3 regions of the Streptomyces paludis genome follow, and region 1 is predicted to be linked to each of the others. Evidence: riboswitches for the same ligand, from Rfam matches in the RefSeq annotation. Region 1 holds a riboswitch; each other region holds the start of a gene.
What was found. A riboswitch is a leader RNA that binds a small molecule or an ion and turns the genes downstream of it on or off. The one in region 1 is predicted to bind cobalamin.
Positions count from the first base shown of each region.

Region 2: linked by a shared signal. The riboswitch ahead of DVK44_RS12830 (CbtB domain-containing protein) and the one ahead of DVK44_RS23750 (ribonucleoside-diphosphate reductase subunit alpha) in region 1 are both predicted to bind cobalamin.
Region 3: linked by a shared signal. The riboswitch ahead of DVK44_RS05265 (cobalamin biosynthesis protein) and the one ahead of DVK44_RS23750 (ribonucleoside-diphosphate reductase subunit alpha) in region 1 are both predicted to bind cobalamin.

Region 1 covers NZ_CP031194.1:5,366,334-5,373,618, forward strand. The annotation lists gene DVK44_RS23740 (ATP-binding protein) at 1-407, shown strand, start outside; gene DVK44_RS23745 (ribonucleotide-diphosphate reductase subunit beta) at 481-1,506, opposite strand; gene DVK44_RS23750 (ribonucleoside-diphosphate reductase subunit alpha) at 1,506-3,842, opposite strand; cobalamin riboswitch at 4,148-4,274, opposite strand; gene DVK44_RS23755 (Uma2 family endonuclease) at 4,386-4,970, shown strand; gene DVK44_RS23760 (CstA-like transporter-associated (seleno)protein) at 5,034-5,243, opposite strand; gene DVK44_RS23765 (carbon starvation CstA family protein) at 5,240-7,285, opposite strand, start outside.
Region 2 covers NZ_CP031194.1:2,934,542-2,941,826, forward strand. The annotation lists gene cobM (precorrin-4 C(11)-methyltransferase) at 122-892, opposite strand; gene cbiE (precorrin-6y C5,15-methyltransferase (decarboxylating) subunit CbiE) at 889-2,220, opposite strand; gene DVK44_RS12825 (CbtA family protein) at 2,360-3,226, opposite strand; gene DVK44_RS12830 (CbtB domain-containing protein) at 3,248-3,478, opposite strand; cobalamin riboswitch at 3,555-3,676, opposite strand; gene DVK44_RS12835 (histidine phosphatase family protein) at 3,712-4,404, shown strand; gene DVK44_RS12840 (GlsB/YeaQ/YmgE family stress response membrane protein) at 4,498-4,761, opposite strand; gene DVK44_RS12845 (TIGR03086 family metal-binding protein) at 4,892-5,503, opposite strand; gene DVK44_RS12850 (helix-turn-helix domain-containing protein) at 5,634-6,506, shown strand; gene DVK44_RS12855 (GNAT family N-acetyltransferase) at 6,579-7,115, shown strand; one part of gene DVK44_RS12860 (IS5 family transposase) at 7,169-7,285, shown strand, end outside.
Region 3 covers NZ_CP031194.1:1,211,448-1,218,732, reverse strand. The annotation lists gene cobO (cob(I)yrinic acid a,c-diamide adenosyltransferase) at 1-337, opposite strand, end outside; gene DVK44_RS05275 (putative cobaltochelatase) at 337-2,493, opposite strand; gene DVK44_RS05270 (cobyric acid synthase) at 2,522-4,054, opposite strand; gene DVK44_RS05265 (cobalamin biosynthesis protein) at 4,051-5,139, opposite strand; cobalamin riboswitch at 5,176-5,328, opposite strand; gene DVK44_RS05260 (hypothetical protein) at 5,394-5,633, opposite strand; gene DVK44_RS05255 (inorganic phosphate transporter) at 5,630-6,874, opposite strand; gene DVK44_RS05250 (alpha/beta hydrolase) at 7,208-7,285, shown strand, end outside.

The sequences.
Region 1 (7,285 bases):
CGCCCTCCCGGATCAGGTTCAGTTCCAGCCATCGCGGTGCCCGGCTCGCGCGGTTGCTCTGTGGGCAGCAGCTCGATGAGTGGGGGATTCCCCGGAGTACCTCGGCCTCCGCCGTGATCACCGCCGTCGTCGCCGAGCTGGCCGCCAACGCCGCGACTCACGGGCGTACCCCCGGGCGGGACTTCGAGGTGCGGATGAGTCTCGCGGCGGAGCTGGTGCGGGTCGAGGTCATCGATACCCGGCCCGACCGGCTGCCCAGGGCGCCCGGGATCGCGCCCCGGCCGCCGGTGTTCTCGACCAGCGGGCGTGGGCTGTTGCTCGTCGCCGCCTACGCCGACCGGTGGGGGTGGGGCGTGCGGGATCCGTACACCAAGGTCGTCTGGGCGGAGGTGCTCCACCAGGCGTGAGGCAGGGGCAGGGAGGGGTATGGCAACCTCCGTACCCCTCCCTGCTCCTGCTCCTGCCCCGGAGCCGTAACTGCTAGAAGTCGTCGTCGAAGCCGACCGTGCCCTCCACCGCCACCTGATACGCCGACGGGCGCCGCTCGAAGAAGTTCGTCAGCTCCTGCACGCCCTGCAACTCCATGAAGGAGAACGGGTTCGTGGAGCCGTACAGCGGCGGAAAGCCCAGCCGCTGGAGGCGCTGGTCGGCGACGCACTCCAGGTACTGGCGCATGGACTCCGTGTTCATGCCCGGCAGGCCCTCGCCGCACAGGTCGCGGCCGAACTGGAGCTCGGCCTCGACCGCCTCCTTCAGCATGTCCGTGACCTGCTGCTCAAGCTCCGCGTCGAAGAGTTCCGGCTCCTCCTTGCGTACGGTGTCCACGACCTCGAACGCGAAGTTCATGTGCATCGTCTCGTCACGGAACACCCAGTTCGTGCCTGTGGCCAGGCCGTGCAGCAGGCCGCGCGACCGGAACCAGTACACGTACGCGAAGGCGCCGTAGAAGAACAGCCCCTCGATGCACGCCGCGAAGCAGATCAGGTTGAGCAGGAAGCGGCGGCGGTCCGCCTTGGACTCCAGGCGGTCGATCTTCTCGACCGAGTCCATCCACCTGAAGCAGAACTGCGCCTTCTCGCGGATCGACGGGATCTCCTCGACCGCGTCGAACGCCGCCGCCCGGTCCTCCGGGTCGGGCAGATACGTGTCCAGCAGGGTCAGATAGAACTGGACGTGTACGGCCTCCTCGAAGAGCTGGCGCGACAAGTAGAGTCGCGCCTCGGGGGAGTTGATGTGCTTGTAGAGCGTCAGCACCAGGTTGTTCGACACGATCGAGTCGCCCGTCGCGAAGAACGCGACCAGCCGGCCGATCATGTGCTGCTCGCCGGGGGAGAGCTTGGCGAGGTCGGCCACGTCGGAGTGGAGGTCGACCTCCTCGACCGTCCAGGTGTTCTTGATCGCGTCGCGGTAGCGCTCGTAGAAGTCCGGGTAGCGCATGGGACGCAGGGTCAGTTCGAAGCCCGGGTCCAGCAGGTTCTTCTGGGTGGAAACGTCGGTGTTCGTCATTACTGGCATGCCTCGCAGGACTCGGGGTTCTCCAGGGAGCAGGCGATCGCGTCCTCGACAGACGCCGCCTGCGCGGGTACGGGAGTGGCCGTGGCCGGCTCCGGCCGCGGCGCGGACGCCGTCTGCTGCGAGCCCGCCGCCCGCGCGATCCGCGTCGCCGGGCGCGACCGCAGGTAGTACGTCGTCTTCAGGCCCTTCTTCCAGGCGTACGCGTACATCGAGCTGAGCTTCCCGATGGTCGGCGTCTCCAGGAACAGGTTCAGCGACTGGCTCTGGTCCAGGAACGGTGTGCGCGCCGCCGCCATGTTGATCAGGCCGCGCTGCGGGATCTCCCACGCCGTACGGAACAGCTCCCGTACCTCCGCCGGGACCCAGGTGAAGCCCGCCACCGAGCCGCTGGACTCGCGCAGCGCCTCGCGGGTCTGCGCGTCCCAGACGCCGAGCCGCTTCAGCTCGTCCACCAGATAGGAGTTGACCTGGAGGAACTCACCCGACAGTGTCTCGCGCTTGAAGAGGTTGGAGACCTGCGGCTCGATGCACTCGTACACGCCCGCGATCGAGGCGATCGTCGCCGTCGGCGCGATGGCGAGGAGCAGCGAGTTGCGCATGCCGGTCTTCGCGACGCGGGCGCGCAGCGCGTCCCAGCGCTCCGGCCAGGTCAGCTCCACGCCGTAGTGGTCGGGGTGCAGCACCCCGCGCGCGGTGCGCGTCTTCTCCCAGGCGGGCAGCGGGCCGCTGCGCTCGGCGAGGTCGCAGGACGCCTCGTACGCGGCGAGCATGATGCGCTCGGCGATCTTGGTGGAGAGCGCGGCGGCCTCGGGGGAGTCGAAGGGCAGGCGCTTCTTGAAGAAGACGTCCTGGAGGCCCATCGCGCCCAGACCGACCGGGCGCCACTTGGCGTTGGAGCGGCCGGCCTGCTCGGTCGGGTAGAAGTTGATGTCCACGACGCGGTCGAGGAAGGTCACGGCCGTACGGACGGTCTCGTCCAGGCGCTCCCAGTCGATCTCGCCGTCCTCGTCGCGGACGAACGCGCCCAGGTTGACCGAGCCGAGGTTGCAGACGGCCGTCTCGCCGTCGTCCGTGACCTCCAGGATCTCTGTGCAGAGGTTCGAGGAGTGGACGGTGTGGCCGGGCTCGGCGGTCTGGTTGGCCGTACGGTTCGACGCGTCCTTGAAGGTCATCCAGCCGTTGCCGGTCTGCGCGAGGGTGCGCATCATCCGGCCGTACAGCTCGCGCGCGGGCATGGTTTTACGGGCGAGACCGTCGGCCTCGGCCTTGCGGTACGCGGCGTCGAACGCGTCGCCCCACAGGTCCACCAGCTCCGGCACGTCGGACGGGGAGAAGAGCGACCAGGTGCCGTCCGTGTCGACGCGGCGCATGAACTCGTCGGGGATCCAGTGCGCGAGGTTCAGATTGTGCGTACGGCGCGCTTCCTCGCCCGTGTTGTCGCGCAGTTCGAGGAACTCCTCCAGGTCCGCGTGCCAGGTCTCCAGATAGACACAGGCGGCGCCCTTGCGCCGGCCGCCCTGGTTGACGGCGGCGACGGACGAGTCGAGCGTGCGGAGGAAGGGGACGATGCCGTTGGAGTGGCCGTTGGTGCCGCGGATCAGCGAACCGCGCGAGCGGATGCGGGAGTACGACAGGCCGATCCCGCCCGCGTGCTTCGAGAGCCGCGCGACCTGGTGGTACCGGTCGTAGATGGAGTCCAGCTCGTCCAGCGGGGAGTCCAGCAGGTAGCAGGAGGACATCTGCGGGTGCCGGGTGCCGGAGTTGAAGAGCGTGGGGGAGGAGGGGAGGTACTCCAGCCGGCTCATCAGCCCGTAGAGCCGGCCGACCTCGGTAGCGGCCCGGTCGCTGTCGTCCTCGGCGAGGCCGGCGGCGACGCGCGCCATGAAGTGCTGGGGGGTCTCGATGACCTGGCGGGTGATCGGGTGCCGCAGGAGATAGCGGCTGTAGAGCGTGCGCAGCCCGAAGTAGCCGAAGCGGTCGTCGGCGGCGGGGTCGATCATCGCGTCGAGCCGGGCGGCGTGGAGTGCGACGAAGGCGGCCGTACGGTCCGCGACGAGGCCCTCGCGGTGGCCGACGGCGACGGAGGCGGAGAACGACACGGCGCCCTGGGTGGCCGCCTCGTCCGCGATGGCGCGCGTCAGCAGCCGGGCCGCGAGGCGGGAGTACGCCGGGTCCTCGGAGATCAGCCCGGCCGCCGCCTCGGTGGCGAGTCCGCGCAGCTCGGCCGCGTCCGAGCGGGCGTTACGGCCGCGCAGCGCGGCGGCGGCTACCCTGCCCGGGTCGGTGTCGGGCAGATCGGCGGTCAGCTCGGTCAGGGTCCGCAGCAGCGCGGTGCCGGGACCGTCGGACGGCGCGTCGACCGTTGCGGAAGACCCCGCCGCGGAAGGGCCCGTTGCGGAAGGTCCCGTCGCGGAAAGGCCCGCGGCGGAAGGGTCCGCTGCGGAAAGGACTGAGGCCGGATCCGCTGGCGCGATGGTCACGGGGTGCTCTCCCTCGCTCGGCTCTGGGCCTTCGCGGCGAGGGAAACGGGGATCGCGGGCGCGACCGGTACGGCCCGGAGACGGGCGGCACGGCGCGACGCGTCCACCGGCCCAACCGCGAGGCCCGGACGTCTGAGCGTCCGGTTCGGGTCGAGCCGGACGCACCGTCGGCAGGTACCCGGACTCATGAGGGTGCGGCAAAGCACACCATCACACACCGTTGCGGGACAGTTCCGGATTCGCACCGGATTCCCCTGCGTCGACAGCGAGGTTGAGCATACATCTGGGGGGCGGTCGCGATGCCACCCCCCAGATGTTGTGTCGTGGGTCATTCCGGCGGCCTGTGTCAGACCCCTCCGCTATCGTCGTACGCACTAGGAGGTGTCCCCTGTGACGGTCATCGATTACGAGTCCCAGATCCTTCCCGAAGAGTTCGACGAGGCCACTCGCATACTGGCCCGGACGATACAGAGCATCCGGCTGGAACTCATCGACGGGAAGATCAGGAGCAGGGTTGTGCCGGACGGGGACCACGGGCGCATCATCGAGTGGCTGACGCGTATCTGTATGCAGTCACGTCCCGAGCTGTGGCTCTATCCCGATCAAGGGCTCCAGGTACAGGCGTACCGGAAGGGCCGTGCCCGACCGGACGGCTCGGTGGCGCCCAGCGGTGCCTTTGTCGGCCAGGGCGAGTGGGCCGACCCGTCTCCCGTCCTGATGGCCGTGGAAGTCACCTCGTACGATTCCGACACCGACAGCCGCGACCGGGTCGAGAAGCCCCGCGCCTACGCCGAGACCAAGATCCCGCTCTATCTGCTGGTCGACCGGGAGCGCTGTGAGGTGACGGTCTACAGCGAGCCGGACGGCGGGCGCTACGAGATGGCGCATACGGTGCCGTTCGGCAAGGAGATCACTCTTCCCGACCCGGTGGGCATCACGCTGGAGACGGAGCAGCTCAAGAACTGGGTGCGCTGACGCCGTCGGCCGGGTCGGCTCTCGTACGGAGCGAGAGCCGACCCGGCCGGGGCGTGGTCCGGTTCAGCAGCAGCGGAAGCCCTCGCGGGGGTCGGCCTCGCGGGTGGCTGTGCGGTGGCGTTCGAAGGCTCGGCGGTCCATTAAGGGGGCTTCGGGTGTGTGGGTGCGGGTGTGGGTGACGTAGTGGTCGTACGCCGATTCGCCGGTCAGCTCGCGTACGTACCAGCGGATCCGGGATGCCAGGTGGCGCAGCCGGAGAGTTGTTACGGTCATGAGGTGCCGCCGCTTCCTGTGCCCGCCGTCACCCTGGCCTCCGCTTCCGCCGCCGCCAGTTCCGCCTTCTCCTCCTGCGTGGGGATCAGGCCGGCCGGGGCGACGATGCGGGATCTCACATAGGGGGTTTCGGACAGTTTCACGCTCTCCGGGTGGCGGATCGCCTGGAAGCAGACCCGGCCCGCGTCCGCGAGGACGACCAGGATGAGCAGGGCGAAGAGCGCCGTGAGTACGCCGTCGACCAGGGAGTTGGTGACGACGGTGTGCATGTCGTCCATGGACTTGGCGGGCGGCAGGACCTCGCCCCGGTCGATGCCCGCCTGGTAGACGTTCCGCTGGGTGAAGAAGCCCACCTTGGGATCGTCGGAGAAGATCTTCTGCCAGCTGGCCGTCAGGGTGACGGCGGCGTCCCAGGCGAGCGGTACGGCGGTCACCCAGGCCCATTTCAGCCGGCCGGACTTCACGAGCAGCGTCGTGCAGACGGCCAGCGCCACCGCCGCCAGCAGCTGGTTCGCGATGCCGAAGAGCGGGAAGAGCTGGTTGATGCCGCCCAGCGGGTCGTGCACGCCGACCCAGAGGAAGTAGCCCCAGCCGCCGACCACGACCGCGCTGGCGAACCAGACGCCCGGCTTCCAGCTGACCTGGCGCATCGGCTTGTACACGTTGCCGAGCATGTCCTGAAGCATGAAGCGGCCGACACGGGTGCCCGCGTCCACCGTGGTGAGGATAAACAGCGCCTCAAACATGATCGCGAAGTGATACCAGAACGCCTTCATCCCGGCGCCGCCGATCACCGACGAGAAGATCTCCGACATACCGAGCGCGAAGGTCGGCGCGCCGCCCGTCCGGGAGAGCAGGCTGCTCTCCTCGACGTCCTTGGCGGCCTGGGTGAGCTGGTCCGGCGAGATCGTGAAGCCCAGGTTGGCGACGGCCTGCGAGGCGGATTCGACCGTACCGCCCATCAGCCCGGCGGGGGAGTTCACAGCGAAGTACAGCCCGGGGTCGATGATGCAGGCCGTGATCATCGCCATGATCGCGACAAACGACTCGGTCAGCATCGCGCCGTACCCGATCATCCGGATCTGGGTCTCCTTCTGCACCATCTTCGGCGTGGTGCCCGAGGAGATCAGGGAGTGGAAGCCGGAGAGCGCGCCGCACGCGATCGTGATGAAGACGAACGGGAACATCGAACCGGCGAAGACCGGGCCGTTGCCACCGCTCGCGAACTCGGTGACGGCGTCCATCTTCAGCGTCGGCAGCGCGATCACCACACCGAGCGCCAGCAGCACGATCGTGCCGACCTTCATGAACGTCGACAGATAGTCGCGCGGCGCCAGCAGCAGCCACACCGGCAGTACGGAGGCGAGGAAGCCGTACACGATCATCCAGATGACCAGCGTGCCGGCCTCCAGGGTGAAGGTCTCGGCCAGCGACGACTCGGCGATCCAGCCGCCCGCGACGATCGCGAGCAGCAGCAGCGCCACCCCGATCAGCGAGACCTCGGTGACCCGGCCGGGCCGCAGCACCCGCAGATACACCCCCATGAAGAGGGCGATCGGGATGGTCATCGCGATGGAGAAGACACCCCAGGGCGAGTGGGCGAGCGCGTTGACGATGACCAGTGCCAGCACCGCCAGCAGGATGATCATGATCATGAAGACCGCGATCAGCGCGGCCACCCCGCCGAGCGGCCCTATTTCGTCGCGGGCGATCTGGCCGAGCGAACGGCCGTCGCGCCGGGTGGAGAAGAACAGCGTCACCATGTCCTGCACGGCGCCCGCGAAGATGACCCCGGCGACGATCCAGATGGTGCCCGGCAGATACCCCATCTGCGCGGCCAGGACCGGGCCGACCAGCGGCCCGGCGCCCGCGATCGCCGCGAAGTGGTGGCCGAACAGGACGCGCCGGTCGGTGGGGTGGAAGTCGACACCGTTGTCGAGTCGTTCGGCCGGGGTGGCGCGGGTCCGGTCGACCTTGAGCACCCGGTTCGCGAGGAAGCGGGAGTAGAAGCGGTACGCGATGGCGTACGAGCCGAGCGCGGC
Region 2 (7,285 bases), 2.4 Mb from region 1:
CCGAGGGACCATCCCCGCACGCGCGGGGAGCACGCTGCCCGACCCGCGACCCTACGCCCCGCCAACACCCCCCACGCCCAGTTTCACCGAAACCGGCATTCCGCCCGCGACAGGGCATTCCTCAGCACGCGTGGTCGTCCCCCGGCCCCATCCCCCGGTCCCGCGTCGTCGAGTAAAGGTGGCTGTCGCGGAACTGTTCCGCGCCCAGCGTGCGGCCCACCAGGATGACCGCCGTGCGGACCACGCCGGCCTCGCGGATGCGGTCCGCGATGTCGGCGAGGGTGCCGCGGAGGACAAGTTCGTCGGGGCGGGAGGCCATCGCGACGACCGCGGCCGGGCAGTCGGGGCCGTAGTGCGGGAGGAGTTCGGCGACGACGCGGTCCGCGTAGCGCGCCGCCAGGTGCAGCACCAGCAGCGCGCCGCTGCGGCCGAGCGTGGCCAGGTCCTCGCCCGCCGGCATGGGCGTGGCCTGCTGGGCGACGCGCGTGAGGATGACCGTCTGGCCGACGGTCGGGACCGTCAGCTCCCGCTTCAGCGCGGCCGCCGCCGCCGCGAACGCCGGGACCCCCGGAATCACCTCGTACGGCACACCCGCCGCGTCCAGCCGCCGCATCTGCTCCGCGACGGCGCTGAAGACCGAGGGGTCGCCGGAGTGGAGCCGGGCCACGTCGTGGCCCTCCTGGTGCGCGCGCACCAGCTCCGCCGTGATCCCGTCCAGATCCATCCGCGCCGTGTCGATCAGGCGCGAGTCCGGCGGGCATTCGGCCAGCAGCTCGCGCGGGACGAGGCTGCCCGCGTACAGGCAGACCGCGCACGAGGCCAGCCGCCGCGCACCGCGCAGCGTGATCAGGTCGGCGGCGCCCGGGCCCGCGCCGATGAAGTACACCGTCATCGTTCTTCTCCTGCTCCATCTGAAGGCCATTCCGCAGAGTCCTCCGAGAGACTCTTCGTCACCGCCCACTGCGTCACCGGCATCGCCTGCCGCCACCCCGTGAACCCGCCCACCGGCACCGCGTGCGCCACCGCCAGCCGTACCAACTCCCCGCCCCGGCGCCGGTACCACTCGGCCAGCAGCGCCTCCGACTCCAGCGTCACCGTGTTCGCCACGAGCCGGCCGCCCACCGGCAGCGCCGCCCAGCACGCGGCCAGCAGGCCCGGCACCGTCAGTCCGCCGCCGATGAACACCGCGTCGGGGACCGGCAGTCCCGCCAGCGCGGCGGGGGCCGCGCCGGTCACCACGCGCAGGCCGGGCACGCCCAGCGCACGCGCGTTGCGGCCGATGCGCTCGGCGCGCGCCGGATCGCGTTCGACGGACACCGCCCGGCAGGAACGGTGCGTACGCATCCACTCCACCCCGATCGAGCCCGAACCACCGCCCACGTCCCACAGCAGCTCCCCCGGCGCGGGCGCCAGCGCGCCGAGCGTCGCGGCACGCACATGGCGCTTGGTGAGCTGGCCGTCGTGCTCGTACGAGGCGTCCGGCAGCCCGGGTACGGCGCCGAGGCGCGGCGCGCCCTCCGCGCGGCGGCAGTCGACCGCCACGACGTTCAGCGGGTCACCGGCAGGCGCCGACCAGTCCGCCGCGCTGCCCTCGACACACCGCTCGCGCTCCGCGCCCAGGGCTTCGAGTACGCGCAGCCGGCTCGGCCCGTAACCCCGCTCCCGCAGCAGCGCCGCCACCTCGGCGGGCGTCGCGGCACCGGCGCTGAGCACCAGCACCCGGCGCCCGTCGTGCAGCGCGGCGGCCAGCGTCGCGGTGGGGCGGCCGACAAGCGTGACGACCTCCGTGTCCTCCACCGGCCAGCCGAGCCGCGCGCAGGCATACGACACCGACGACGGATGCGGCAGCACCCGCAGCGCACCGGGTCCCACCTCCTCGGCCAGGGCCCGCCCGATCCCGTAGAACATCGGGTCCCCACTGGCCAGTACGGCGAGACGGCGGCCGGCGTACGCGGCCAGCAGCCGGGGTACGGCGGCCCGCAGCGGCGTCGGCCACGCGACCCGCTCACCCCCACACTCCCCAGCCCCACTACCCGTCCCCGTCCCCGGGAGCAGATCCAGCTGGCGCGGGCCGCCGATGACCACCTCGGCACGGCACAGCGCCGCCCGCGCGGCATCGGTGAGCCCGCTCCAGCCGTCGGCGCCGATCCCGACGACTGTCACACGGGCCTCATCGGCCCCGACGACTTCGCCGGACCCGTGGCCCTCGCGGGGCGGGATGCTCACTGCCGTACACCTCAGAGCTTCTGAACTGGGAGAAAACCGACCTCGAACTCTACTTCTCCCCGCTACTGCTCCCCGCTCCCGCTCCCCGCCGAGGCATCAGCCCCCGCCCCAGCTCCCCCCGCCGCGGGAGGCGTCAGCGCGCCGGTTCGGCCGCCGGTCGTGCCGTCGCGCCGTCCTCGGCCGCGCGTTCCTCCTGGCCGGCCCGGAGCATCCGCTCCGCCAGCGCGCCGAATATCAGCCCGAAGGCAGTCCAGAGCACCGCCTGAACGGCGAGCGACGACAGCCGGAACTCCCAGAGCAGAGCCGCCGGGAAGGTCTCCGGAATGGCGTCGGTGTTCGCGGGCAGTACGAGACACGCCACGGCCACGGCCACGACGAAACCGGCACCCGCGGCGAGCGACGCGTTCCAGTTCCCCAGCCTCGGCGCGAGCCGTCGGCCCACGATGACCGCGGCGACCGCCAGCAGCACGCTCAGCAGGATCATCAGGAAGTACAGCGCGGTGCGCCGGCCGATGGTGTCCCCGTCGCCGACCGCGGGCGGGTTCGCCGGATACTTCAGGAACGGCACCAGACAGACGGTGGTGAAGGCCGCCCCGGCGATCAGCGCCGCGATCGCCCTCGGCCCGAACCGGCCGATCCGGCCCAGGCAGACGGCGAAGACCAGAGCGGCGATACCGCCCACGGCCACCCCGTACACCAGGACACCGGTGGCCAGCCCGAACGTCGACTGGACCGGCCTGCTGACGAGATCTCCCTCCTCATCTCCATGCGAATGGCCTGCGGAATCAGCATCAGAAGCGGAATCGGAATCGGAATCGGATGAACCCTCTGCTCCGTCGCCGTGCTCATGCGCCGGCGCGGAGTTGGCCTCCTCCTGCGCGATCGAGGCCCGTATGGAGGGCTCGCCCGCGAAATAGGCCAGTCCGAACGCGACAAGTCCGGCCAGCACGCCCGCGATCATGCCGCGGACCAGGAGGTTTCTGACGGTGGAGGCATGCATGCGCGTGATCTCCGTCAGTGGTCAGTGGCAGGGGAAGCCGAGCAGATGACGGCCGTCGTGCACCCACTCGTGCACCCCCGCCCCGGAGAACACCGATGTCGCGCCCTGTTCGGCACCGACGAAGTAGAGCAGCACCAGCATCAGCGTGCCCATGAACACCGCCCACGGCAGCACCGCGCGCAGCGGGAGCGGGGTCACCGGCGTACCGGCGTCGGCGGGTGAAATGACCGGATGCGCGATGGACTGCGCCATGACACAACCTCCTTGGGGAACTCGCGTCCCATAAGTGGAGCTTTGACGACGGCCATCGGGTCTGACTCACCCGGAACCCACCGCCTGGTACGCGGCCGGTCCCCGGCATACAGTGGCGCGACCGTGCCGGACTCTCACCGGACTTCCGTCTCGCCGTCGTGATATCGACGTGAAGGTACCGCGAACCGACAAGCGGGCCAAGAGGCCCTTTGCCCAGGAGTTGGCCCCCGCGTATGACCATGACCACACAGCTGTCACTGCATGTGTCCCTCATCGCCCCCGCCATCAGCCCCGCCCTGCGCGAGGCCCGCTTCGGCGAGACCGAAACCGAAACCGACCACGGCAGCGGGGACGAGAGCAACGACGGAAGCGACGACGACGGGCTTGACGCCACCGGGCTGCGCCAGGCCGAAGCCGTACGGGAGACCTTCCCCCGCGCCACCGCCCTCTACGCCTCCCCCACGCGCCGCTGCCGCCGGACCGCTCAGGCCCTCGGCCTGACCACCGCCCCGCTGGCCGCCCTCGCGCCGTGCGCCATGGGCCGCTGGCAGGGCAGGACCCTGGACGAAGTGGCCGCCGCGGAACCGCAGTCGGTGGCCGCCTGGCTGTCCGACCCGGAGGCCGCACCCCACGGGGGAGAGTCCTTGAGCGACTTCCACACCCGCGTCGCCCACTGGCTGGACACGGCCGGCGAGGCCCACAGCGACGGCACGACAGAAGCCGCCGGGCCCACCATGCCCCCCGCAACCGGCAGGCGCCTGCTCGTCGTGGCCGAGCCGGACTTCATCCGCGCCGCCACCGTCCACGCCTTGGGCGCGCCTGCGCGTACGTTCTGGAGGATCGACGTACGTCCTCTGTCCGTCACCGAACTCAGCGGACGCGACGGCCGCTGGAACCTGCGCCTCGGCCGCCCGCTCCACGAGTGAACCCGGCGCGCCGGCCCCCGTATGTCCAGGCCCTCCAGGACGTACGGGACGTCCTGGACGTACGGAACCTCCAGGCCCTCCAGGACGTCGGAGTCAGCCCCGGCCCTTCACCCGGTCCAGCGCGGCGACACCCACCGCCGCCAGACCGATCTGGATTATCAGCTCGATCCAGTCGATCCCCTTGGTGTTCGCGACTCCCAGACCCGCCGCGAGCGCCGTACCGATCAAGGCCGCGACGATGCCCACCAGAACTGTCAGCAGCACACCGATGCGCTGGCGCCCGGGCACGACGAGCCGACCCAGCACACCGATGACGATGCCGACCACGATGGCCGTGATGATGCCGGAAATCTCCATGTCTTCTGGCCCCTCCCTCTCGTCCCTCTCGCACAACCGCTACGGATAGTGGTCTCTGCCAAGACGTCTGCCCGCCGTGAACCCATCCAGTCCCGTCCAACCAATGATTGCGAGTGTTCGCCAGTTCGGTTTAGGTTCCGGCAGCCGCGGTAGAAGACGACGTTTCGGGGCGGGTCCAGCGGGGGTCCCGGCCGGTCAGCCCGAGCAGTTCCGCGAACGGACCCGCGCCCTCCGCCACCGCCACCGGCTCCCCGAACACCCCCATGGACCGCGCCATCGGCGCCAGCGCCGCGAACTCCGCCCCGACCGCAGCCACCACCGCCGCGTCCGGCTCGTACGGCTGCCCGGTGGCCCGCGCCAGATCCCATCCGTGCACGGTCAGATCCCCGAGCGCCATCGCCCCCACCGTCCTGGCCGGCAGCCCCATCGCCCCCGACATGCCCTCCTCGGCATCCGGCGCGGCCCACGCCGCCACGAGCCGTACGGTCTCGGCGGCGAACCGGTCGCGCCACTCACCCGTCAGCCGCTCCGGCGCGGTCCCGAAGTCGGCGTCCCGCTTGCGCGCCAGCTCCTGGAAGTTCTCCACGACCTGGAGAAGATGCCCGACGAGCGCGTCCACGTCGTACTCACCGCACGGGGTCGCCGCGGCCAGCTGCTCATCGGTGATGCCACGGACGACGGCGACGGTCCGGTCGCCCGCCACCGCCAACAATTCGCTCAGGTTGCTGATCTTGTCGTTCATGGTGCCGACCCTAGGAAGCACCGCTCCGCACGTCTTGAACAAACGCGACACCGCCAGACCGTCGCGCACACAGCCACAGCCACAGCCGCACGCAGCCCGTACACAGCCGTACGCACGTACCCTGGGCCCCATGGCAGCAGGTCCGCGGCGTGACACCCGGGGCATCGTCGACGCCCCCGAGCTGTTCGCGCGCGTACGCTTCCGGCGCCGCTCGCCCGCCCCCGCGCTGCGCTCGTATCTGGAGCACTACTGGCTGATCGACTGGGACCTGGCGCAGCCGTACACCTCCTACGTCGTGCCGCACCCCTCGGTGAACGTGGTCTTCCAGCACCACGGCTCCCGGCCTCCGGCGTTCGCTGAGGTCGCGGGCGTCGGGCTGGAGCTGTTCAGTCAGCGCCTGGAGGGCCGGGGCCGGGTGTGCGGGGTCCAGTTCCGGCCGGGCGGCTTCCGGCCGTTCGCACCGCGCCGGCCCGTGGCGGAGTGGACCGGCCGGCGGGTACCGATCAGCGAGGCCCTGCCGGCGACCACGGACACGGACATCGCGGCGGTGCTCCAGGACGACGAGAACGCCCGCGTGGCCGCGCTCGACGCGTATCTCCTCGGCCTCGGCCCCCGGCCGGATCCGCAGGCCGACCGCGCCATGGCGCTGGCGGACCGGATCCGGACGGACCGTACGATCCGCCGCGTCGCCCAGCTCGCCACGGCGGAGGGCATGTCGGCGCGCTCGCTGCAACGGCTGTTCGCCGCGTACGTGGGGGTCGGACCGAAGTGGGTCATCCTGCGCTACCGCATCCACGAGGCGCTGGAGCGCGCGGAGAACCCGGAGCGCGCGGAAGGCACGGAGCGGTCGGAGCGGGGCCGGCCGCCCGGCGCACCGTCCGCCGAGGTCGACTGGGCGGCCCTCGCCGCCGACCTCGGCTACAGCGATCAGGCGCACCTCGTACGGGACTTCACCGCGACGGTCGGCGTACCACCCACGGCGTACGCCCGCGCAAGCCCGTAACCAGTGCAAGCCCGTAACAGGTGCGAGCCCGCAACCGGTGCACTGTCAGACCTCCGTCCTAAAGTGCCGGACATGGAGTCCACGACGCCGCGAGTACGGCTCACCCCCTGGTCGGAGAGCGACCTCGACCTCCTCCGCGCGGCCAACGCACCGGAACTGATGCACCATCTCGGCGGCCCGGAGACAGAGGAACAACTGCTCAAGCGCCACAAGCGTTACGTCGCCCTCAGCGCCGACCGCAAGGGCCGGGGCCGGATGTTCCGCATATCCCTCGCCCCGGCCGGTGAGGCCGTCGGCACGATCGGCTTCTGGGAGCAGACCTGGCAGGGCCGGAAGGTGTACGAGACGGGCTGGGCGGTGCTCGCCGCCCACCAGGGCCGGGGCATCGCGGTCACGGCGGTGGCCGATGTGGTGGACCTGGCGCGCGCCGAGGCCAGACACCGCTATCTGCACGCCTTCCCGTCCATCGGCAACCCGCCGTCGAACCGGCTGTGCCGCAGAGCGGGGTTCTCCCTGCGGGACGAATGCGAGCTGGAGTATCCGCCGGGGCGCCCGATGCGCTGCAACGACTGGCGGCTCGATCTACGCCCGGGAGACCCGGCGGACTAGGTCCTGTCCGGCGGATCATGTGACCTTCTGACCGGTCGCTCGTTGGTTCGGGTATGGGTCGGGGGGATTTGATGAACCGCGAGTGGTCGTTGCTGGAGCCGCATCTGCCATCTCTGGGTGGCCGGGGCGGCCGGTGGAACGACCACCGCACCGTGGTCAACGGGATCCTC
Region 3 (7,285 bases), 4.2 Mb from region 1:
CCCAGCCCTCGCGCGCCGCCTCCTCGTTGGAGAGCTGGGAGTCGCGCTGCACCCAGGACCAGCCCTCGCCCATCTTGTGCCAGGCCACGCTGCCGCCCTCGCCGCTCGCGCCCAGCGTCTTCAGCGCCTGCTCCTCGCCGACCTTCCACTTCGCCGACTTCACGAACTGGAAGACCCCGATCGGCCACCCCTGCGTCCACGCGCGCAGCGCGAGCCCGAAGGCGGCGGTCGACTTGCCCTTGCCCGTGCCCGTATGGACGAGCACCAGCGGGCGGTTGCGTCGCTGACGGGTCGTCAGGCCGTCGTCCGGTACGTTCTCCGGCTGTCCCTGCGGCATTACGCGGCCCTCCTGGCTGCTTGTCCTTGGCGGACTTGGTCCTGTGCGCCGGCCCGGTCCCGCCGGCCGGCCCGGTCCTGCTGCTGTACGTCCCTGACCAGCCCCGCGATACTGTCCGCGCGCAGCTCGTCCAGGGTGATCGCGGTACCCGCCAGCGAGGTGGCCAGCGCACCCGCGAGCCCCAGCCGGACCGGCCCCGACTCGCAGTCCACGACCACCGAGGCCGTCCCCTCCGCCGCGTGCAGCCGCGCCGCGCGCGCCGCCAGCGCCACCGGATCCAGACCACCGGCCGCACCGCCCGCGCCACGCCCGCCCGTCGCCCGGCCGTCCGTCACCACCACCAGCAGCGCCCGGCGCGCCGGGTCCCGCAGCCGCTCCACCCGCAGCACGTCATGCGCCTTGAGCAGCCCGGCCGCGAGCGGTGTGCGCCCGCCCGTGGGCAGCGACTCCAGCCGTACCGCCGCCGCGTCCACCGACGACGTCGGCGGCAGCGCCACCTCGGCGTCCTTCCCCCGGAACGTGATCAGCCCGACCTTGTCCCGCCGCTGGTACGCGTCGAGCAGCAGCGAGAGCACCGCGCCCTTCACCGCGCTCATCCGCCGCCTGGCCGCCATCGACCCGGACGCGTCGACCACGAAGAGCACCAGGTTCCCCTCGCGCCCCTCCCGTGTCGCCTGCCGCAGATCGTCCTTGCGCACCACCAGCCCCGGGCCGCTGCGCCCGCGCGCCCGCTGGTGCGGCGCCGCCGCCCGTACGGTCGCCGTCAGATGCAGCGAGGTCAGCGCGGTCCTGGGCCGCCGGGATCCGGTCGTCCTGCCGTGTTCGGTACGGGCCCGGGAGCGGCGCCCGGCCGCACCGTCGCCCAGGCCGGGCACGCTCAGCGCCTTGGTGCGGAACGGCTCGGCGGCCCGTACGGCGGACTGCTCCCCGGCGCCCGCGCCGGCGGGCCGGGGCTCGGGCTGGGACGGCGCCTCGGGCTCAGGGCCGGCCGGCGCGTCAGAGGCCGGCGTGTCGTCCTGCCCGGACGCCGGCTCCCGCGGCGTGTCGGAGCCCTCGGGCCCCTGCTGCGGCGGAATCCCGCCCCCGCCGCCCCCGTCCGGACCACCCTCCGGACCGGGGTCGTCGTCGCCGTCGCCGTCCCCGTCGCCCTTGAACTCCTCCAGCGTGTCGTCGAGCTTGTCCTCGTCGATCCCCGGCGCGTCGAACGGATTGCGCCGCCGCCGGTGCGGCAGCGCCAGCAGCGCCGCCTGCCGTACGTCCTCGGCCAGCACGTCCGTCCGCCCCGCCCACGCGGCCAGCGCCGTCGCCGTCCGCGCCATCACGATGTCCGCGCGCATCCCGTCCACCTCGAACGCGGCGCAGGTCGCGGCGATCTGGAGCAGCGCCGTGTCCCCGAGCCGCACCTCGGGCAGCAGCGCCCGCGCGGCGGCGATCCGCTCCCGCAGCCCGCTCTCCTCACCGGCCCAGCGCGCGGCGAAGCCCGCCGGATCGTCCTCGTACGCGATCCGCCGCCGGACCACCTCCACCCGCAGCTCCGGCTCGCGCGACGCCTTGACCTCCACGGTCAGCCCGAAGCGGTCCAGCAGCTGCGGACGCAGCTCGCCCTCCTCGGGGTTCATCGTCCCGACGAGCAGGAAGCGCGCCGCGTGCCGTACGGAGACGCCCTCGCGCTCCACGTACGAGGCGCCCATCGCGGCGGCGTCCAGCAGCACATCGATCAGATGGTCGTGCAGAAGATTGACCTCGTCGACGTAGAGCACCCCGCGGTGCGCGTCCGCGAGCAGCCCCGGCTCGAACGCCTTCACGCCCTCCGACAGCGCCCGCTCGATGTCCAGCGCGCCCACCAGCCGGTCCTCGGAGGCGCCCACCGGCAGCTCGACCACCCGCGCCGGCCGCGCCGCGCCCGCGCCCGGCTCGTGCGGCCCGTCCGGGCACCCCGGGTCGGGCGCCGCCGGATCGCAGCTGAACCGGCAGCCCGGCACGACCGCCAGCTCCGGCAGCAGCGCCGAGAGGGCCCGTACGGCCGTGGACTTCGCCGTGCCCTTCTCACCCCGGACAAGAACGCCGCCGACCGCCGGGCTGACCGCGTTCAGCAGCAGGGCGAGGCGCAGATCGGCCATCCCCACGACGGCGGTGAACGGAAAAGGGGTGCTCATATGCTGCTCGCTCCTTCGAAGATGGTGGTCACGGGGCCCCCGGGGGAATGAAGGGCAGTCCCGCGGGCGCCCCCTCCTCGATCAGCCGCAGCAGCGCGTCCGTGTCCGCGTGCTCCTCGATCAGATCGCCGAGCAGATCAAGCTGCTCCTCGCGCAGCGCGCCGAAGCTCGTACCGGGCGCCGGGACGAAACGCCGGCCGGCCGCCCGCGCCACCTCCGTCAGGAACGCCCGCCGGAACGCGTCGCTCTCCAGCGCCCCGTGCCAGTGCGTGCCCTGGACGGACCCCACCCGGCAGCCGTCCAGCGCCCCGCCCGCCGCGTCCACGACAAAGGGCTCGCCGCCGTACACCTCCGCCACACCGTGGTGGATCTCGTACCCCTCGACGCTCTCGCCGAGTGCCACCCCGACCGGCCTGGCCAGCGTCTTCTCCGGCGCGAAGCGGACCCGTACGGGCAGCAGCCCGAGCCCCGCCACCGTGCCCGCCCGGGACTCCACCTCGTCGTCGATCCGCTCGCCCAGCAGCTGGTAGCCGCCGCAGATGCCCAGCACGGGACGGCCCTCGGCGGCGCGCCGGGCGAGCGCGTCGGCGAGCCCGCGCTCCCGCAGCCACGCCAGCGCGCGGACCGTACCGCGGGTGCCCGGCACGACCACCAGATCGGCGTCGGCCAGCTCTTCGGGCCGGTCCACGAACCGCACCACGACCCCGGGTTCGGCCGCCAGCGCGTCCACATCCGTGAAGTTCGACATCAGCGGTACGGCGCAGACCGCGACCCGCAGCACATCGTCCCCGTGCGGGGGCGCCACCACCGACTCGCGTACGGCACCACGCATCGAGACGCGCAGCCCGTCCTCCTCGTCGATGCCCAGCCCGTGCCGGAAGGGCAGCACCCCGAGCGTCGCCCGCCCGGTCAGCCCGCGCAGCATCTCCAGCCCGGGCTCCAGCAGCGACACATCACCCCGGAACTTGTTCACGAGATAGCCCGCGACCAGCTCCTGGTCCGCCGGGGACAGCAGCGCCGTCGTACCGAAGAACGACGCGAAGACCCCGCCCCGGTCGATGTCCCCGACCACCATCACCGGCAGCCGGGCGGCCCGCGCGATCCCCATGTTCACCAGGTCGGTGCGGCGCAGATTGATCTCCGCCGGGGAGCCCGCGCCCTCGCAGATCACCGCGTCGTACGTGGCACGCAGCTCGGCCAGACACTCCAGTACGGTCCCGAGCAGCGCCTCGCGCCGCCCGCCCACGTACTCCGTGGCGCTCAGCTCGCCCACCGGCCGCCCCATCAGCACCACCTGGCTGCTGCGGTCGCTGCCCGGCTTGAGCAGGACGGGATTCATCAGCGCGGTCGGCTCCACCCGGCACGCCTGCGCCTGCATCGCCTGCGCACGGCCGATCTCGGCGCCCTCGCGCGTCACGAACGAGTTCAGGGACATGTTCTGCCCCTTGAACGGCGCGACCTTCACACCCTGGCGCACCAGCCACCGGCAGATCCCCGCCGTGACCACGCTCTTGCCCGCGTCCGAGGTGGTCCCGGCCACCAGCAGTCCGCCGCCGGTCATCGGCGCCCCCGTCCCTTCGCCCGTCCCCGTGACCTCAGCAGCCCGTACGCGGCGCGCCCGGCCACGCCCGCCGCGAGCGCGAGCACGTTCACCCGGTGCGAGAGCCGGACCGCCCGCTCGATGTCCGCGACCTCCACCGGCCGCCCGCCGCCGTTGAGCACCGGCCGGTGCTCGACCCGGCCGCCGTACGCCAGCGTCCCGCCCAGGCGTACGCCCAGCGCGCCGGCGAACGACGCCTCGACCGGGCCCGCGTTGGGGCTCGGGTGCTTCGCGGCGTCCGCCCGTACGGCCCGTACGGCGCCCCGGGGGTCGCCGCCCGCGGCGATCGCCAGCGCGGCCGTCAGCCGGGCGCCCGGCCAGCCCGCGACATCGTCGAGGCGGGCGGCGGCCCAGCCGAACCGCAGGTAGCGGGGCGACCGGTGGCCGACCATCGCGTCCAGCGTGTTCACCGCCCGGAACGCGACCAGCCCCGGCACCCCGGCGACCGCCCCCCACACCAGCGCGCCGACCACCGCGTCGGAGGTGTTCTCGGCGACGGACTCCACGACGGCGCGCGCGATCTGCTGGTCGTCCAGCGCCTGCGGATCGCGCCCGCACAGATGCGGCAGCCGCTCCCGGGCCGCCTCGGTGTCCCCGGCCGCGAGCGCGCCGCCGATGGTCCGCGCCTCCCGGCCCAGCGAGGTGCCGCCGATCACGGTCCAGGTCGCGGCGGCGGCGAGCACGGTCGCCGCGGCGGGAAGGCCGCGTACGGTACGGGCCGCCAGCGCGGCCAGCCCGGCGGCGCCACCGGCGCAGACGGCGGTGTGCAGCGCGCCCCGGCCCCGGTCGTCGCGCCACAGCACGCGCTCCACGGCCCCGGCCGCCCGGCCGAACGCGGCGACGGGATGGCCCCGGCGCGGATCACCGAAGAGCCGGTCGGCGAGGAATCCGGCGGCGAGGCCGAGGGCGACGGGGGAGAGGGCGGTACGCCCAAGGGGAGCGCGTCCGAGGGGAGCGCGTCCGGGGAGAGCGCGTCCGAGGGGAGCGCCGGCGGGCGCCCGTACGGCACTCGGTCCGCGCACGGCGGCGGAACCGCAGCCAGGCATGGCGAAATGTCCTCACTCAGGGTCCGCGCCCCGGCTCGACGTGACGCGGCGGCAGGAGTTCCTGGCTCCCGGGAGCGCCCGTCGTGGACGGGCTCCCCGGTGACAGTGGCGGGACCGCGCCGGATTCGCACCGGCTTCCTCTTCTGCCGCCGTGTATGGCCCCGGCAGTCCACCACGCCGTTCAGGGCCCGTCAACTCTGCCTTGACCTGCGCGGGGACAGTGTGCCGAGGCCCACTCGGACGCCCGGCGACCGTCAGGCCACGATCAGATAGATCCCGTACGCCACGGCCGCCACGCAGAGCGCGAAGCAGAGGTACGCGCCCGCCGAACGGACCGAGACCGCCGGGCCGCCGGTACCTCCCGTACCGCTCTCGCCGCCCGTCTCCCGCTGGGCGAGACCGACGATGCCGAGGGTGAACAGGCCCACGAGGGCGACGGTCGCCACAAGGCTGACGCCGAAGACGGAGCCGAGCGCTGCCCAGTCGATGTTCATGCGATGACTTCCTTGCGTGCCGGCTCGGTGGTGGTGCCGGTGGGGACGGGGGCGGGGATGGTGGCCGAGAGGCCGGACACGTCCGTGAGGACGGTGGCGGGGGCGGTCTCCGTCGCCGGCTCGGCCGGCTCGGTGGCGCCCTCGGTGGCGTTGACGTTGGTGTGGTCGACCGGGCGGCGCCGCGAGGCGAGGTAGATCCCGCCGGAGATCGTCACCAGCAGCACCGCGACGAGCGCGACACCCCAGTCGCCCTGCCCGGTCAGGAACTCGGCGCCCGCGGCGACCAGACCTGCGGCCGGCAGCGTCAGCCCCCAGGCGATGAACATCCGGCTCGCGGTGGACCAGCGGACCACCCCGCCCTTGCGGCCGAGCCCGGCGCCCATCACGGCGCCGGAGCAGGACTGGGTGGTGGAGAGCGAGAAGCCCAGGTGCGAGGAGGCCAGGATGACCGTCGCGGCGCTGGTCTGCGCGGCGAAGCCCTGCTGCGGCTGGAGGTCGGTGAGGCCGGTGCCCATGGTGCGGATGATGCGCCAGCCGCCGAGGTACGTACCGAGCGCGATCGCCACACCCGCCGAGACGATGACCCACACCGGCGGGTTGGCGCCGGGGGCGAGGACCCCGCCGGTCACCAGCGCCAGGGTGATGACACCCATGGTCTTCTGCGCGTCGTTGGTGCCGTGCGCGAGCGAGACCAGACCGGCGGAGGCGATCTGGCCCGCCCGGTAGCCCTTCGCGGTGGACTTCTCGTCGCTGTTCCGGCCGATGCGGTACGTCAGCTTCGTGGCCAGCATCGCCGCCAGGCCCGCGACGACCGGCGCGGCGAGCGCCGGGATCAGGATCTTCGTGATGACGACCCCGCCGTTGACACCGGAGGTGCCCACCGACATCAGGGTCGCGCCGATCAGCCCGCCGAAGAGCGCGTGCGACGAGCTGGAGGGGAGACCGAGCAGCCAGGTGAAGAGATTCCACAGAATGGCGCCGACCAGCGCCGCGAAGATCACTTCTGTTCTGATGCCCTGCTCGTTGATCAGGCCGCCGGAGATCGTCTTGGCGACCTCCACCGACAGGAACGCGCCGACGAGATTCAGGACCGCGGACATGGCGACCGCGGCCTTGGGCTTCATCGCACCGGTCGAGATGGTGGTGGCCATCGCGTTGGCGGTGTCGTGGAAACCATTAGTGAAATCGAACACAAGGGCTGTCACGATCACGATCGCGAGCAGCAGCGTGAGGTGTTCCATCGACCCGTTACCCAGGCAATCGTTCGACATCGGTGGCCTCGGTGAACGTAAGGAGTCAGGGTGAACGGAAGGTGAACTGAGTGGGTATTCACGGTGACTCCCACCGAGGGGGTGCCCCGGAGGCCAACACGGCGGGGCCGTGGGCCCGTTCCGGGCGCTTGGCAGTATCGCGGTACGACCGGCCGGCTCCCCGGCAGACGCGCCGGACGACCTCCGCGCGACCCACCGGAACGGCGGGCGGCGCGTCCCGGACGGCCCCGCCCGGTGGCCCGTCCGGACGGCGGCCGTGACACTGGGAGCGTGCGCCCGGCAAAAGCGACTAAAGCGAGCAGAATGACCAAGGTGACGGCCGCCGCCGCAGCGGCCGCCGTCTCCACCGCGGTCGGCGTCGGCGCGGCCACGGTCGCCGCC